DNA from 3 places in the Cupriavidus sp. 96C5-1 genome. Region 1 is predicted to be linked to each of the others. Evidence: predicted binding sites of a transcription regulator. Region 1 holds the regulator's gene; each other region holds the start of a gene.
The links. Region 1 encodes sigma-54, which starts transcription at its own class of promoters, with help from an activator protein. Its sites were predicted from a motif close to TGGCANGNAANCTGCTTT; they were not measured.
Positions count from the first base shown of each region.

Region 2: AC3FOF_RS06445 (circularly permuted type 2 ATP-grasp protein) is a predicted target of sigma-54. The motif match lies at 2,285-2,302, and genes of this name have one in related genera.
Region 3: urtA (urea ABC transporter substrate-binding protein) is a predicted target of sigma-54. The motif match lies at 3,166-3,183, and genes of this name have one in related genera.

Region 1 covers NZ_JBYOJU010000019.1:103,976-108,917, forward strand. Annotated here, with positions in the region: gene ptsN (PTS IIA-like nitrogen regulatory protein PtsN) at 1-284, opposite strand, end outside; gene hpf (ribosome hibernation-promoting factor, HPF/YfiA family) at 673-1,023, opposite strand; gene AC3FOF_RS21050 (RNA polymerase factor sigma-54) at 1,073-2,548, opposite strand; gene lptB (LPS export ABC transporter ATP-binding protein) at 2,687-3,472, opposite strand; gene lptA (lipopolysaccharide transport periplasmic protein LptA) at 3,516-4,160, opposite strand; gene lptC (LPS export ABC transporter periplasmic protein LptC) at 4,342-4,942, opposite strand, start outside.
Region 2 covers NZ_JBYOJU010000003.1:363,036-367,977, reverse strand. Annotated here, with positions in the region: gene AC3FOF_RS06450 (alpha-E domain-containing protein) at 1-494, opposite strand, end outside; gene AC3FOF_RS06445 (circularly permuted type 2 ATP-grasp protein) at 598-2,070, opposite strand; gene AC3FOF_RS06440 (gluconokinase) at 2,354-2,863, opposite strand; gene edd (phosphogluconate dehydratase) at 3,049-4,935, opposite strand.
Region 3 covers NZ_JBYOJU010000003.1:255,055-259,996, reverse strand. Annotated here, with positions in the region: gene urtC (urea ABC transporter permease subunit UrtC) at 1-61, opposite strand, end outside; gene urtB (urea ABC transporter permease subunit UrtB) at 61-1,698, opposite strand; gene urtA (urea ABC transporter substrate-binding protein) at 1,846-3,111, opposite strand; gene AC3FOF_RS05935 (flavin-containing monooxygenase) at 3,662-4,942, shown strand, end outside.

The sequences.
Region 1 (4,942 bases):
TTGCCGTCGGGAGATTCAAAGGGGATGGGCTCGGCCAGGCGCATGAATGCGGCCAGCGGCTGCTTCAGCCCCTTGATACGGCCGTGCGGGATCGCAACCCCGGCACCCAGGCCGGTGGATCCCAGCGACTCGCGGGCGAACAGGTTGTCGGTCACTGTCGCGCGCGCTACGCCATGGTTGTTCTCGAAGAGGAGCCCGGCCTGTTCGAACACGCGCTTCTTGCTGGTGACGGTGACGTCGAGGTTGATGTTGCCGGGTGGCAGCAATTTAGCCAAACGATTCATGTGGAATGCGCAGGGTTTTCTGGTAAGCGGGCCCCGGGGCAGGCGGCGTCCCGACGGGCTAAATGAATATAGACACCAAGGCCCGTGGTGCCACCGGTGGTCCCCATGCCGGTGCCGGGCGTCTGGCCATTATAGAGCAGGCCTGCCCCCGCCTTGTGCATTGCAATAGCCGATGCGCGGTAGCGGTGCCGCGCGCGCGGAAAAATGACCGGACCAAGGATCTATGTATTGCGCAGCATACACCGGGAGGGATGCCTTGCGGAATCCCCCGCGGGCCTGCTGGCAAGCAGGGAAGCGGCGGACGCAAAAAAGCCGCGCAACGGCGCGGCTTTATTCCGGTTTCAAGGGACTGACACCGGCGGCCCGGTCCGTGGGCCGCCAGGCACGGTCATTGCTGCATCTGCGATGCGGCCATCTGGTACTTGACCGCTTCGCGGTCATGGCTTTGCACGCGATCCTTGTGGCGAATCACCTGCCGGTCGAGCTTGTCGACTAGCGCGTCGATAGCGGCATACAGGTCTTCGTGATGCGCCTCGACAAAGATGTCCTTGCCCTTGAGATGTAGATTGATTTCCGCGTACTGCCGCCGGTCCTTTTCTTTTGTATTGTCGACAGAGAGCAGCACACTTACGCCAATGACTTGATCGAAATGCCTGACGATACGCTCCAGTTTCGTTTCCACGTACTCACGCAGGGGAGGCGTGATGTCCAAGTGGTGTCCACTGATCTTGAAGTTCATAGCGTTTCTCCTTCTGAAAGAGCTGCATCAGGCAGGCGACGCAGCTCGGCTACAAAGTCTTGCGGAGATTGACGGCAGGAATCTTGAGCGCCTCGCGGTACTTGGCAACGGTACGCCGTGCCACCACGAAGCCTTGCTCGCCGAGCAATTCGGCAATCCGGCTGTCGGACAGGGGATTCCTGGGGTCTTCGGCTCCTATTAATTGCTTGATCAACGCACGAATTGCCGTTGAAGAGGCCGCGCCGCCGGTTTCTGTGGATACGTGACTGCCGAAAAAATACTTCAGCTCGAAAGTCCCCATCGGCGTTGCCATGTATTTATTGGTAGTCACCCGAGAGATGGTGGACTCGTGTAAACCCAGTGTATCGGCAATCTCCCGCAAAACCAAGGGGCGCATCGCAATTTCACCATGGGTGAAGAAGTTCTTTTGACGTTCGACAATAGCTTGTGCGACGCGCAATATCGTATCGAACCTTTGCTGGATGTTCTTGATCAACCAGCGCGCTTCCTGCAGCTTCTGCTGCAATCCGGCCGCGCCCGCGTCGCCTTTTGCACCGCGCAAAATCTGCGCGTACATGTCGTTGATACGTAGCCGCGGCATCACATCCGGGTTGAGCTGGGCGATCCAGCCGCCGCTGATTTTTCTTACGAAAACATCCGGCACGACGAAATCGGCCTCCGGCCGGCTGTATGCGTGGCCCGGATAGGGCGCCAGGGAGCGGATCAGTTCATGCGCGGCCTTGAGTTCGGGCTCGTCCACCTGCAACGCTTTCTTCAGGCGCGTGTAGTCGCGCACCGCGAGCAGTTCCAGGTGGCTGCCGACAATGGTCAGCGCGAGGTCGCGCTGCGGATGCTTCAGACGGCGCAGTTGCAGCGCCAGGCATTCGGCCGCGTTGCGCGCGCCGACGCCAGGCGGGTCGAAGCTCTGCAGCAGGGTCAGGATTGCCTGGATCTCATCGACCTCGAACTCGAGCTCTTCCGGCAGCTCGCTGCATATTTCTTCCAGCGTGGTGCTCAGGTAGCCGTCGTCGTCCAGCGATTCAATCAGGAAGATGGCCAGCCCCTTGTCGCGCAGCGAAATCTTGAGCGGCGCGAGCTGTTCCATCAGGTGTTCGCGCAGCGTGGGCTCGGCGTCGCGCAGCTGCATCGGCGTTTTTTCATCGTCGTCGCCCTGCGGGCGGCGGGCGAAGTCGTCGAGGCTCCAGTCGTTGCCATAGTCCTCGCCGCTGTCGCTGTAGCCGTCTTCTGCTTCGGGGGCGCCGTCGGGGCGGTTCTCGCTGGTGCCCTGGCCGTCGGCCGGCGCCGGCGCCGGCGCGCTTTGCAGGTTGACGGAGCCATCCGAGGACACGCGCAACGGGCTTTCGATCCAGTCGTTTTCGCGTTCGAGCAGCGGATTCTCGGTCAGTGCCTGTTCCACTTCCTGCTGCAGCTCGAGCGTGGACAGTTGCAGCAGCCGGATCGACTGCTGGAGTTGCGGCGTGAGAGCGAGATGCTGCGAGAGGCGGAGCTGTAGCGACGGTTTCATGCGGCCTATTTTATGCCCAACTCCCGGACTGGTGGAACGGAAATTGCTATCGCTGGTGTCGCCGTGATCGATTGCACGCTAAAAGGCGACAGTGGAGCCACGCATGCACAGGTGCGCGGCCGGTGCCGCGCGGCATCCCTACATGCGGAAATTCTCGCCCAGGTAGACCTTGCGCACCGATTCGTTGGCAATGATGTCCTCGGGCTGGCCAGCGGCCAGCACCGCGCCTTCGCTGATGATGTAGGCGTGGTCGCAGATGCCCAGCGTTTCGCGCACATTGTGGTCGGTGATCAGCACGCCGATATTGCGCGCCTTGAGGAAGCTGACGATGCGCTGGATTTCGCCAACCGCGATCGGGTCGACGCCGGCGAAGGGTTCGTCGAGCAGGATGAAACGCGGGGCAGAGGCAAGGGCGCGGGCGATCTCCACGCGGCGGCGCTCGCCGCCGGACAGCGACAGCGCCGGGTTGTCGCGCAGGTGGGCAATCTGCAGGTCGTCCAGCAGGGTGTCCAGCCGGCGCTCGATCTCGGCCTTGCCAAGCGGCTTGCCGTTGTCGAGCTGCAGTTCCAGCACCGCGCGGATGTTTTCCTGCACGTTGAGCTTGCGGAACACCGACGCTTCCTGCGGCAGGTAGGACAGGCCCATGCGTGCCCGCTCGTGGATGGCGAGGCCGCTGATGTGCTTGTCGTCGAGCACGATGTCGCCCTCGTCCAGCGCCACCAGTCCAACGATCATGTAGAACGAAGTGGTCTTGCCCGCGCCGTTGGGGCCGAGCAGGCCCACCACCTCGCCGCTCTTCACGTCGAGGGACACGTCCTTGACCACCGTGCGCGAGCCGTAGCGCTTCTTCAGGTGGCGCACGACCAGCGTGCTGCTGTCCTTCAGGGTGGCGGGCTGGGACGGTGCGGTTTGGGTAGCGGTCATGAAGGCGGAATCCGTGGATCGGGGCGACGCTTCGGCGTCGGGGTCAGGGATTGACGGGAGCGGGTGCTGGCTTGAGTTGCACCGGGCTGCCGGCGGCGCCGCTGGCGGGCTGTTCCTGGCGTGGCGACAACACCGCGCGCACGCGTCCGGACGGGCTGCCCGCCGTTGCATTCTCGGCGCCGCCGGTGGCGGTGTAGAACTCGTTGCGGCTGTCGTAGGTGATCAACGCGCCGCGGATTTCATCCACCAGTTTGGCGCCGGCCAGGCGCGCCATGCGGGCGCGGCCGATCAGCTTGGACAGTTCCTGCTTGCCGTCGTATTCGATGCGGTCGCCCCAGCCGTCGATGTATTCGTCGACATTGTCGCGTTTCTGGCGGATATAGGCCTGCTTGGCGCCCTTGGAGGTCGCCACCGCGTACTGGTAGCCCTCGGGGTCGGTGCGGACTTCGGCCGCGTCGGATTTCAGCACCATGGTGCCCTTGGTCAGCACCACGTTGCCGGTCAGTACATAGACCTGCTTGACGTCGTCGTAGCTGGCGTTGTCGGCCTCCAGCACCAGCGGCTTATCGCGGTCGGCTTTTTCGGCGCTGGCGGGTGTGGCCAGCGTGAGGCCGAGGACGGCTGCCAGCGTCAGCAATGCAGCAGTGCTGCGGCGGCGACAGGACGATGTCGTCAGGAATGGATTCATGTTGGCGTGATGGCGGTTTGCGCGGACGGCTCTGGCCCGCGGGCGGCTTTGTTTCCTGGCGACCGTTCCCTGATGAAGCCGGCGGGGCTGCGCAGACGGTACCGGAATCGGTATTGTCTGCGCCCGCACGCCTGGCCATGCTTTGCTTCATCTGGCAACAGCCTCTCGGATCTTGGTCTTGTCAGGGGTTCTTCGCTGGGCTCGCCGGCGGTGGCACCGTAATGATGGTGCCGCGTACATTACCCAGCAATTGTACTTCCCGGGTGACATTGTTGAAGATCAGGCCGTTGGCGGTCATCACCGACGGACCGCGGGTCAGTCTGACAGCCTTGTCGGTCTTGACGATGTCATCGTTGATCAGCACCTGGAAATATTCCGAGGCGGCGGTCATCTGAGGATCCTTGGCGGCTTCGGGACCCTGCGCGCGCACGATGAAGGCGTTGCCGAACAGGTCTATCACCGAGCCTTCCGCGTTCATCGTGCCGCGGTCGGAGTGGCCGGTGACGGGCGGGCGGCCGATCTCGTAGGCGCGCATGGCCGGGCGCGTCACCGCGTAGGTCTGGTCGTCCTCGAAGTGGATCATCTTGTCGCCGGTGAACCGCATCTTGGTGTTCCCGTCCTCGGCAAGCTCGGTGGCGGAGAAGCGGATCATGTAGTAATCGGGCTCGTGCTTCTTGCCCACCGGCCCCGCGGTGCTTTCGCGCGGCGAATTGACCTGCACCAGCCAGAAAGTGCTGCCGGCCACCAGCGCCATCAGCAGCAGGGGCAGGATGCGCATCGCA
Region 2 (4,942 bases), on a different contig from region 1:
CCCAGCCGCATGAAGTGGAAGGCATCGTCCTTGAGCATGGTGCCGAACTGCACGCCACGCGCCAGGTGCGAGCGGAACTTGACCCATTCGAAGAACTGCGACGGATCCTCGCGCAGCACGCCGTCGGCAATCATGCGCTGCACGTCCAGCCAGGTGGTGTTGATGGTCTCCCACACCTCGGTGGTCAGCGAGCCGCGCACCGCCCGCGCGTTCTCGCGCGCCGCGCGCAGGCAGCTCATGATCGACGACACATTGGTCATGTCGCGCACCATGAAGTCGATCACGTCGTCGCGCGTGAGCAGGCCGTACTTGTGGTCGAACACGCTGGTCAGCTCGGAGATGTCGAGCATGGCCCACCAGCCCTGCTCCGCCACTTCCGCCGATTGCGGCAGCAGCGAAGTCTGGTAATTCACATCCAGCATGCGCGCGGTGTTCTCCGCGCGCTCGGTATAGCGCGCCATCCAGAACAGGTGGTCGGCGGTGCGGCTAAGCATGGTCAGTCCCCTCGTGTTGCGCTGTGCGCCCGCGCGCCGCCGGCATGGCGGCGGCCGGCGCGGATCCCCAAACTAGTCTCGCGTGTGCACGCGCAGCCGCGTGTCAGCGCTCCAGCACCCAGGTGTCCTTGGTGCCCCCGCCCTGCGAGGAGTTGACCACCAGCGAGCCCTCCCGCAGCGCCACCCGGGTCAGGCCGCCGGGCACCATGCGCACGTCCTTGCCCGACAGCACGAACGGCCGCAGGTCGATGTGGCGCGGCGCGATGCCCGACTCCACATAGGTCGGGCAGGTCGACAGCGCCAGTGTGGGCTGCGCGATATATTGCTCCGGACGCGCACGCACGACCTCGCGGAAGGTGTCGATCTCCGCGCGCGTGGCGGCCGGCCCCACCAGCATGCCGTAGCCGCCGGCGCCATGGGTTTCCTTCACCACCAGTTCGTCCATGTGGTCGAGCACGTACTGCAGGTCGTCGGGGCGGCGGCACATATAGGTCGGCACGTTGTTCAGGATCGCGTCTTCGCCGAGGTAGAAGCGGATCATGTCCGGCACATAGGGATAGATCGACTTGTCGTCGGCCACGCCGGTGCCGATGGCATTGCAGATATTGACGTTGCCGGCGCGATAGACCGACAGCAGCCCGGCCGCGCCCAGCGCGGAATCGGGCCGGAACACCAGCGGGTCGAGGAAGTCGTCGTCGACCCGGCGATAGATCACGTCGATGCGCTGCGGGCCTTGCGTGGTGCGCATGTAGAGATGATCGTCCTGCACGAACAGGTCGCTGCCCTCGACCAGTTCCACGCCCATCTGCTGGGCCAGGAAGGCGTGTTCGAAGTAGGCGGAGTTGTACATGCCGGGCGTCAGCACCACCACGGTGGGATCGGCGATGTTCTGCGGCGAGACCCCGCGCAGCATGTCGAGCAGCAGGTCCGGATAGTGCGCCACCGGCGCCACGCGGTTGCGCGCGAACAGGTCCGGGAACAGGCGCATCATCATCTTGCGGTTCTCCAGCATGTAGGAGACACCGGAGGGTACGCGCAGGTTGTCTTCCAGCACGTAGAACTCGCCCTCGCCCGCGCGCACCACGTCGATGCCGGCGATGTGCGCGTAGATATCGCGCGGTACGTCGATGCCCAGCATCTCGGGCCGGTACTGCGCGTTGTTGTAGATCTGGTCGGGCGGGATCACGCCGGCGCGGATGATGTCCTGGCCGTGGTAGATATCGTGGATAAAGCGATTCAGCGCCGCTACCCGCTGACGCAGCCCGCGCTCCAGCGTGGCCCACTCGCTGGCGGGAAAGATACGGGGAATCACGTCGAACGGGATGGTCCGCTCGGTGCCGCTGTTGGACTCATCCTTGTCGCCGTACACGGCGAAGGTGATGCCCACGCGCCGGAAGATCAGGTCCGCCTCCGCGCGCTTGTTGCCCATGGTGCCTTCGGACTGTCGTGCCAACCAGTCTGCGAAATGCTTGTAGTGCCCCCGCACCGCGCCTGCCGGCAGGGACTGCCCCGCGTGGATCGCTGCTGCCACGCCATCTTGCCAATCGAGCATCTCGTCGAAAAACCGCGCCGCCATGATGGCCGTTCCTCCATGATTCGGGCGCCGCCCAAACTACCGGCAACCCCGTTTTGATTGGCTTCTATTTCCCGGCACAGCACCTTGAGATCATCACCCGAGGTCCGGCGGCATCGCCGCGAACCGTCTCGTCATATTCGAAGTGCTGTCCCTATAGGATACCTATGGCCGCGAAAGCCGCAAGCAGCGGACGTTCGCGCCATCGAAGATGGATTAAGCAAGATATCTGCCAGCCCCTCCCGTAGCCGGCTATCGACCCGCTGCCGGCGCCGCCGGCAGCGCTTTAGCGCGCTACCGCCGCGCCTGCCCCGGCAGGCACCTCGGCCAGGATACGCTGCACCAGCGCTTCCGGCGTCTGGCGGATGTCGAGCACCAGCGCGTCGCACGGCTCCTCGAGCGTATCGAACTGGCTTTGCAGCAGCGCCGGATTGAAGAAATGCTCGCTGCGCCCGGCCAGGCGGCCGCCGATCACCGCGGCGTCGCCCTTCATGAAGACAAAGGTCACGCCGCCATCGGGCGGCGTCAGGCGGTCGCGATAGGCCTGCCGCAGCGCCGAGCAGGTGAACACATGGGTGCGCCCCTCGGCGCGGGCCGTGTCGATGGCCGCGCGCATGGCCGCGAGCCAGGGCCAGCGGTCTTCGTCGGTCAGCGCAATGCCGTTGTGCATCTTCGCCTTGTTGGCGTCGCTGTGGAATTCGTCGGCGTCATGGAAGCCGCAATGCAGGGTCTTGGCCAGCAGTTGGCCGACCGTGGTCTTTCCGCTGCCGGAAACGCCCATCAGGATGTAGATCATGTCTGCTCCAACGATCATGGTCGGATGGTTTTCCCATCCTTGTCGGTAGTCCCCGCGCCGGCCGCCGGCTGGCTCCGGAAGCGTTCCGGCCATGGGGCCATGATAGGCCGCGCATGCGCCGGCTTGGGGTCGTCCCCGTAGCCGTCGGCTCACGGGAACACAAATGACACTAAGGCGCCGCCTGCCTATTGTGCGACGGCTGCGCCCGCATGGACAGCGCCGGGCGCATCGGCCTCGGACAGGTCGAGCGCGCTGCCGCCCTCCTCCGCGATCCGCGCGTTGCGCCGGAACAGGCCGAACAGGCCGCGGCCGACGCTGAAGCTGGCGAAAGCGTCGTCCGCCAGTACCGCCGAGGGGCGCGCCGCCAGCACGGTCTCGCCATCGGCGCCGCCGAGCCATTCGAGGGTGCCGGCCACGGCGTCCACGCGAATGCGGTCGCCATCGCGCACGCGCGCCAGCGGGCCGCCCGCAAGTGCTTCCGGGCCCACATGAATCACCGCCGGCACCTTGCCGGAAGCACCGGACATGCGCCCGTCGGTCACCAGCGCGACCTTGTGGCCGGCGTCCAGCAGGGAGCCCAGCACCGGCGTAAGGCGGTGCAACTCGGGCATGCCATTGGCATTGGGCCCCTGGAAGCGCACCACCGCGACCATATCGCCGGCGAGTTCGCCAGCCTCGAAGGCAGCCTGCAGGCCTTCCTGCGAATCGAATACGCGCGCCGGCGCTTCCACCACCCGGTGCTCGGGCGCGACAGCGGAAACCTTGATCATGCCGCGGCCGAGATTGCCCTGCAGCAAGCGCAAGCCGCCTTCGGCCGAGAACGGCTCGGCCGCGGTGGCCAGGACCGCCGCATCGCCGCTGACGGCGGCGCCATCGCGCCACAGCAGTTCGCCATCGATCATCACCGGCTCCTGCGTGTAGCGCGCCAGGCCGCGCCCGGCCACCGTTTCCACATCCTCGTGCAACAGCCCGGCGTCGAGCAACTGGCGAATCACATAGGCCACGCCGCCGGCGGCATGGAAATGATTCACATCGGCCGAACCGTTGGGATAGACCCGCGCCAGCAGCGGCGTGATGCGCGAGAGCCGGTCGAAATCATCCCAGTCGATGATGATCCCTGCCGCGCGCGCCATCGCCACCAGGTGAATGGTGTGGTTGGTCGAACCGCCGGTGGCCAGCAGGCCGACCACCGCATTGACGACCGCGTGCTCATTGACGATACGCGCCAGCGGAAGGTAGCCGGCACCGCGCGCGGTCAGCGCCAGCGCGCGCTGCGCGGCGGCTGCGGTGAGCGCGTCGCGCAAGCCGCTGTCGGGATGCACGAAGGCCGCGCCCGGCATGTGCAGCCCCATGATTTCCATCAGGAACTGGTTGCTGTTGGCGGTGCCGTAGAAGGTGCAGGTACCGGCCCCGTGGTAAGCCTCGCATTCGGCCTCCAGCAAGACTTCGCGGCCAACCTGGCCGGTCGCGTAAAGCTGGCGCACGCGCGCCTTTTCCTTGTTGGACAAGCCGGTAGACATCGGTCCCGCCGGCACGAACACCACCGGAAGATGGCCGAACTGCAGCGCGCCCATCAGCAGGCCCGGCACGATCTTGTCGCAGACGCCCAGCATCAGCGCGGCATCGAAGGTGTTATGCGACAGCGAGACCGCCGTGGCCATGGCGATGGCGTCGCGCGAGAACAGCGACAGTTCCATGCCGGCATTGCCCTGCGTGATGCCGTCGCACATCGCCGGTACGCCGCCGGCCACCTGCGCCACCGCGCCGACCGCACGCGCGGCCGCGCGGATCACGCCGGGGTAGCGTTCGTACGGCTGGTGGGCCGACAGCATGTCGTTATAGGCGGTGACGATGCCGAGATTGGCAGCATGCTCGACACGCAGCTTGAGCTTATCGTGCGCCGGCAGCGCGGCCAGTCCGTGCGCGAGGTTGGCGCAGGACAGCCCGCGCAGGGGACCCAACTCTTGCTGGGCACGTTCGCAGCGCGCCAGGTAAGCGGCGCGGCTGCCGCGGCTGCGCGCGATCACGCGCGCGGTGACGGCCTGGACTTCGGCGTGGAGGGCTTGTGACATTCGGGGG
Region 3 (4,942 bases), on a different contig from region 1:
GCACGGCCAGCCGGAATCCCGCCGCGGGGGTTTTCGATCGATTCGATGTTGAAGTCTGCATCATGCCTCCGCGCTGCGCCCCTTGAGCGCGAACAGTCCCTGCGGGCGCTTCTGGATGAAGAGCACGATCAGCACCAGGACAAGGATCTTGGCCAGCACCGCGCCATAGAACGGCTCGATGAACTTGTTGATGAGGCCCAGCCCGAAGGCGCCGATGATGGTGCCCGCCAGTTGCCCCACGCCGCCCAGCACCACCACCATGAAGGAGTCGATGATGTAGGCTTGGCCGAGGTCGGGGCCGACATTGCCGATCTGCGACAGCGCGCAGCCGCCCAGGCCCGCGATGCCGGCGCCGAAGGCGAAGGCGTAGCTGTCCACCTTCCATGTCCGTACGCCCACGCAGGCCGCCATGGTGCGGTTCTGCGTGGTGGCGCGCACGAACAGGCCAAGGCGGGTGCGGTTGAGAACACCCCAGGCCACCGCCACCACCGCCAGCGCGAACACGATGATGACCATGCGGTTGTAAGGCAGCACCATGCCCGGCAGCCATTCGATGCCGCCGCTCATCCACGACGGATTGGCCACTTCCACGTTCTGCGCGCCGAACAGCGTGCGCACCGCCTGCATCAGCAGCAGGCTGACGCCAAAGGTGGCCAGCAGGGTTTCCAGCGGGCGGCCATAGAGATGGCGCAGCACCAGCCGCTCCAGCACGAAGCCGACCACAGCGGACGCCAGGAACGACGCCGGCAGCGCGAACAGCAGGTACCAGTCGAAGGCACCGGCGAAATGCGCGCGGAAGACGCCCTGGACCATATAGGTCGCATAGGCGCCGATCATCAGGAATTCGCCGTGCGCCATATTGATAACGCCGATCAGGCCGTAGGTGATGGCCAGTCCCAGCGCGGCCAGCAGCAGCACGCTGCCCAGGCTCAGCCCGGCGAACAGGTTGCCGATCAGTTGGGCGCGCTGTTGGTCGCCGCGCAGCGCGTCGAGCGCTTGCTGGGCGGCGCCGCGCAACTCGGCATCGGGCTCGCGGTATTTCCCGGCGGCATCGCGCTCCAGCAGCGGCTGCAGTTTCTGGCGGCTCTGCGGATTGCTGTCGCGGCCCAGGATCCTGATGGCTTCCAGCCGGTCGTCGCGGTTGCCGTCCGCCAGCACGATATTGGCCCAGATGACATCGAGCTTGGCGCGCAGGCCGGCATCGGCCTCCGCCTTGCGCGCGGACTCCACCACCTCGCGCGATGCGCTGCCTGGCTGGTCCAGCAAGGTATTCACCGCCTGCGTGCGCACCGCGGCATCGGCCGACTGCAGCAGCATGCTGCTGGCGGCGCTATCCACCAGCGCGCGCAGGCTGTTGTTCAGGGTGAGCGCTTCGAGCGCGTCGGCCTGCACGGTAACCGGCTGGCCGCTGATGGCATCCACCAGCTTGTCGCCGTCCTGGCGCACCATGCCCACGGCTGGCGCGTACTGCAGCGTATCGTCCTGCAGCGCCTTGAGGATGGGGCCGGCCTGCGCCGGCGGCGCCTTGGCGAGCGTGCTCAGCGCGGCGGTCTTGGCGTCGAAGTCGTCTTCGGCCAGCGGCTTCAGGTCGGCCTGCGTCAGCGGCGCGGCCCAGAGCGGGCACGCGGCGAGCAGCAGCCATGCCACCAGCATGGCGCGCAGCCCTGAAGCGAGAGAGAACGATAAGGATCGGTGCATAAGGTCCGCGATCGCACGCAAGAGGCGCGCGACCACTTTGGTCAACGTGACTGGGTTTTGCCGCCGCCGCGGCGCGCAAGCGCCGGACGGCGGACAAGGACGCGGTGGCCTGTACCCCGCCCCACGCGCGGAACAGGGAAAAACGCCTTACATCACCTTGTCCGGCTTGCCTTCGTTACCCGCGATATATGGGCTCCACGGCTGCGCGCGCACCGCCTTCGGGGTCTTCCACACCACCGTGAACTGGCCGTCGCCCTTTACTTCGCCGATCATCACCGGCTTGTACAGGTGGTGGTTCTCGCCCATGGTCAGGGTGAAGCCGTCCGGGGCCTTGAAGGTCTGGCCGTACATGGCGGCGCGCACCTTGTCGGGATCGGTGGTGCCGGCCTTCTTCACAGCCTGCGCCCACATGTGGATGCCCACGTAGGTGGCTTCCATCGGGTCGTTGGTGACGCGCTTGTCGCCGCCCGGCAGGTTGTTGGCCTTGACCCACGCCGCCCACTGCTTCCTGAAGGCTTCGTTTTCCGGGTTCTTGACCGACATGAAATAGTTCCATGCGGCCAGGTGGCCCACCAGCGGCTTGGTGTCGATGCCGCGCAGTTCTTCCTCGCCCACCGAGAACGCCACTACCGGCACGTCCTTCGCCTTCAGCCCGGCGTTACCCAGTTCCTTGTAGAAGGGCACGTTAGAGTCGCCGTTGATGGTGGAGATCACCGCGGTCTTGCCCCCCTGCGAGAAGGTCTTGATATTGGCGACGATGGTCTGGTAATCGCTATGGCCGAACGGCGTGTAGACCTCTTCGATATCCTTGTCCGCCACGCCCTTGCTCTTGAGGAAGGCGCGCAGGATCTTGTTGGTGGTCCGCGGGTAAACGTAATCGGTGCCCAGCAGGAAGAAGCGCTTGGCGCCGCCGCCTTCCTTGCTCATCAGGTATTCCACCGCGGGAATGGCCTGCTGGTTGGGCGCCGCGCCGGTGTAGAAGACGTTCTTGGACATCTCCTCGCCCTCATACTGCACCGGGTAGAACAGCAGCGAGTTCAGCTCTTCGTAGACGGGCAGTACCGACTTGCGCGACACCGAGGTCCAGCAGCCGAAGGTGACGGCAACCTTGTCCTTGGTGACCAGTTGGCGCGCCTTCTCGGCGAACAGCGGCCAGTTGGAAGCCGGATCGACCACCACCGGCTCGAGCTTGCGGCCCAGCACGCCGCCGCTCTTGTTGATTTCGTCGATGGTCATCAAGGCCACGTCCTTGAGCGAAGTCTCGGAAATCGCCATGGTGCCGGACAGCGAATGCAGGATACCGATCTTGATCGGCTCCTTGGACTGCGCCAATGCCAGCGGGCTCACGCCTGCCGTTGCGAAGAGTGCCGCGGCGGCTACCGCCGACAGCTTCAGCATGTCACGTCGTTTCATTGCAGCTCCCAGATTGTCGTGTTTGATAAGGAACAACGCACCCCGGGTGATGCTTCTGCAACTAGCGTGCCATGGCATACAAGCTTGCATACAAGACGGTCTACACGCGCTGGCGAGCCTCCGGTGGCGCCTGGACGCGCAGGCGCACCATGGCGGTGCGCCTGTGTCGCGCACCAAGCCTGTGCGCCTGCGCGGCCGGTCTCACATTGGGGCATGGGCGCGGCGGTACGGCGCCGGGGCAGGAACGCTGTATCGCCGGCGGCACTCGAGGCGCCTGCGCCCCCTTTCGCCGCCATGCTGCGCCGTGACTTGCCCGAATCCCGAATCGGAACTATGGTGGCCACTCGCTCGCGCGCCATGTCATCGCCGCAGGCACCGCAGTCATAAGAACAGAAGCAGCACAGAAGCAGCACAACGGAGACAGCCCATTGACAGCCGCGCGACTGAAGCGGATCGGCGCCCTGCCCGCGATCCCGCATGCCATCTTCATGCAGGCTGTTCCTGGCGCAGCCGCCAGGGCCGCGGGTGAGTGCGAAGACAAGGGGCGGGCATGAATCCGGCGCCGCTGGCATCCGGCCCGAACCCTGTCGTCATCATCGGCGCGGGCGTGGCCGGCATGTGCATGGGCATCCGGCTCAAGCAGGCCGGCATCGATACCTTCGTCATCCTCGAGAAAGCCGACACGGTGGGCGGCACCTGGCGCGACAACACCTATCCGGGCTGCGGCTGCGACATCCCCTCCCACCTGTACAGCTTCTCCTTCGCGCCCAAGCCGGACTGGTCCAGTGCGTATTCGCCCCAGGCGGAAATCCATCGCTACCTGCAGCACTGCGCCGAACGCTTCGGCCTGCTGGGACATATCCGCTTCGGCACCGAGGTCACCGAGGCGCGCTACGATGAAGCGGCCTGCCTGTGGCAGGTCGGCACGAGCGACGGCGACACGATCGGCGCGCGCATCCTGGTCAGCGGCACGGGGCAGCTCAATCGCCCGCTGGCGCCGCGCATCGAAGGGCTCGCCGGCTTTGCCGGCGCGGCCTTCCATTCGGCGCGCTGGCGACACGATGTCGATCTCGGCGGCAAGGCGGTGGCGGTCATCGGCAATGGCGCCAGCGCGCTGCAGTTCATCCCGCGCATCGCCCCGCAGGCGGCACGGCTGACCGTCTTCCAGCGCAGCGCCAACTGGGTGCTGCCGCGCAATGGCGAGGCCTATACGCCAGCGCAGCAGGCACGCTTCGAACGCCATCCGTGGACCGCCCGCCTGCACCGCTGGCACCTCTACCTGCAGCGCGAGCTGCGCTTTGGCCGCATGCAGCGAGGCAGCGGCCGCAACCGCGAGCTGGAAACCCTGGCGCGCCGCTACCTGGCGCACAGGATTCCCGATCCGGCGCTGCGCGCGAAGCTGACGCCCGACTACCCGATCGGCTGCAAGCGCATCCTGATCTCCGACGATTTCTATCAGGCGCTGAGCCGGCCGAACGTCCATGTCGAAACCGCCGCCATCGCCCGCGTCGAAACCGACGCGGTCGTGACCGCAGACGGCGCCCGGCATCCCGCCGAGGCCATCGTCTTCGCCACCGGCTTCGACGCCCGTTCCTTCCTTGCCCCGGTCCGCATCGTGGGCCGTCACGGACGGACGCTGGCAGAGCAGTGGCAGGACGATCCCGAAGCCTACCTCGGCATGACGGCGCCGGGCTTCCCCAACCTGTTCGTGCTGTACGGCCCCAACACCAACCTGGGCCACAACTCCATCATCTTCATGCTCGAGTGCCAGGCGCGCTACGTCCTGCAATGCATCGAGGCCTGCCGCTCGGCACGGTTCGCCTCGATGGAG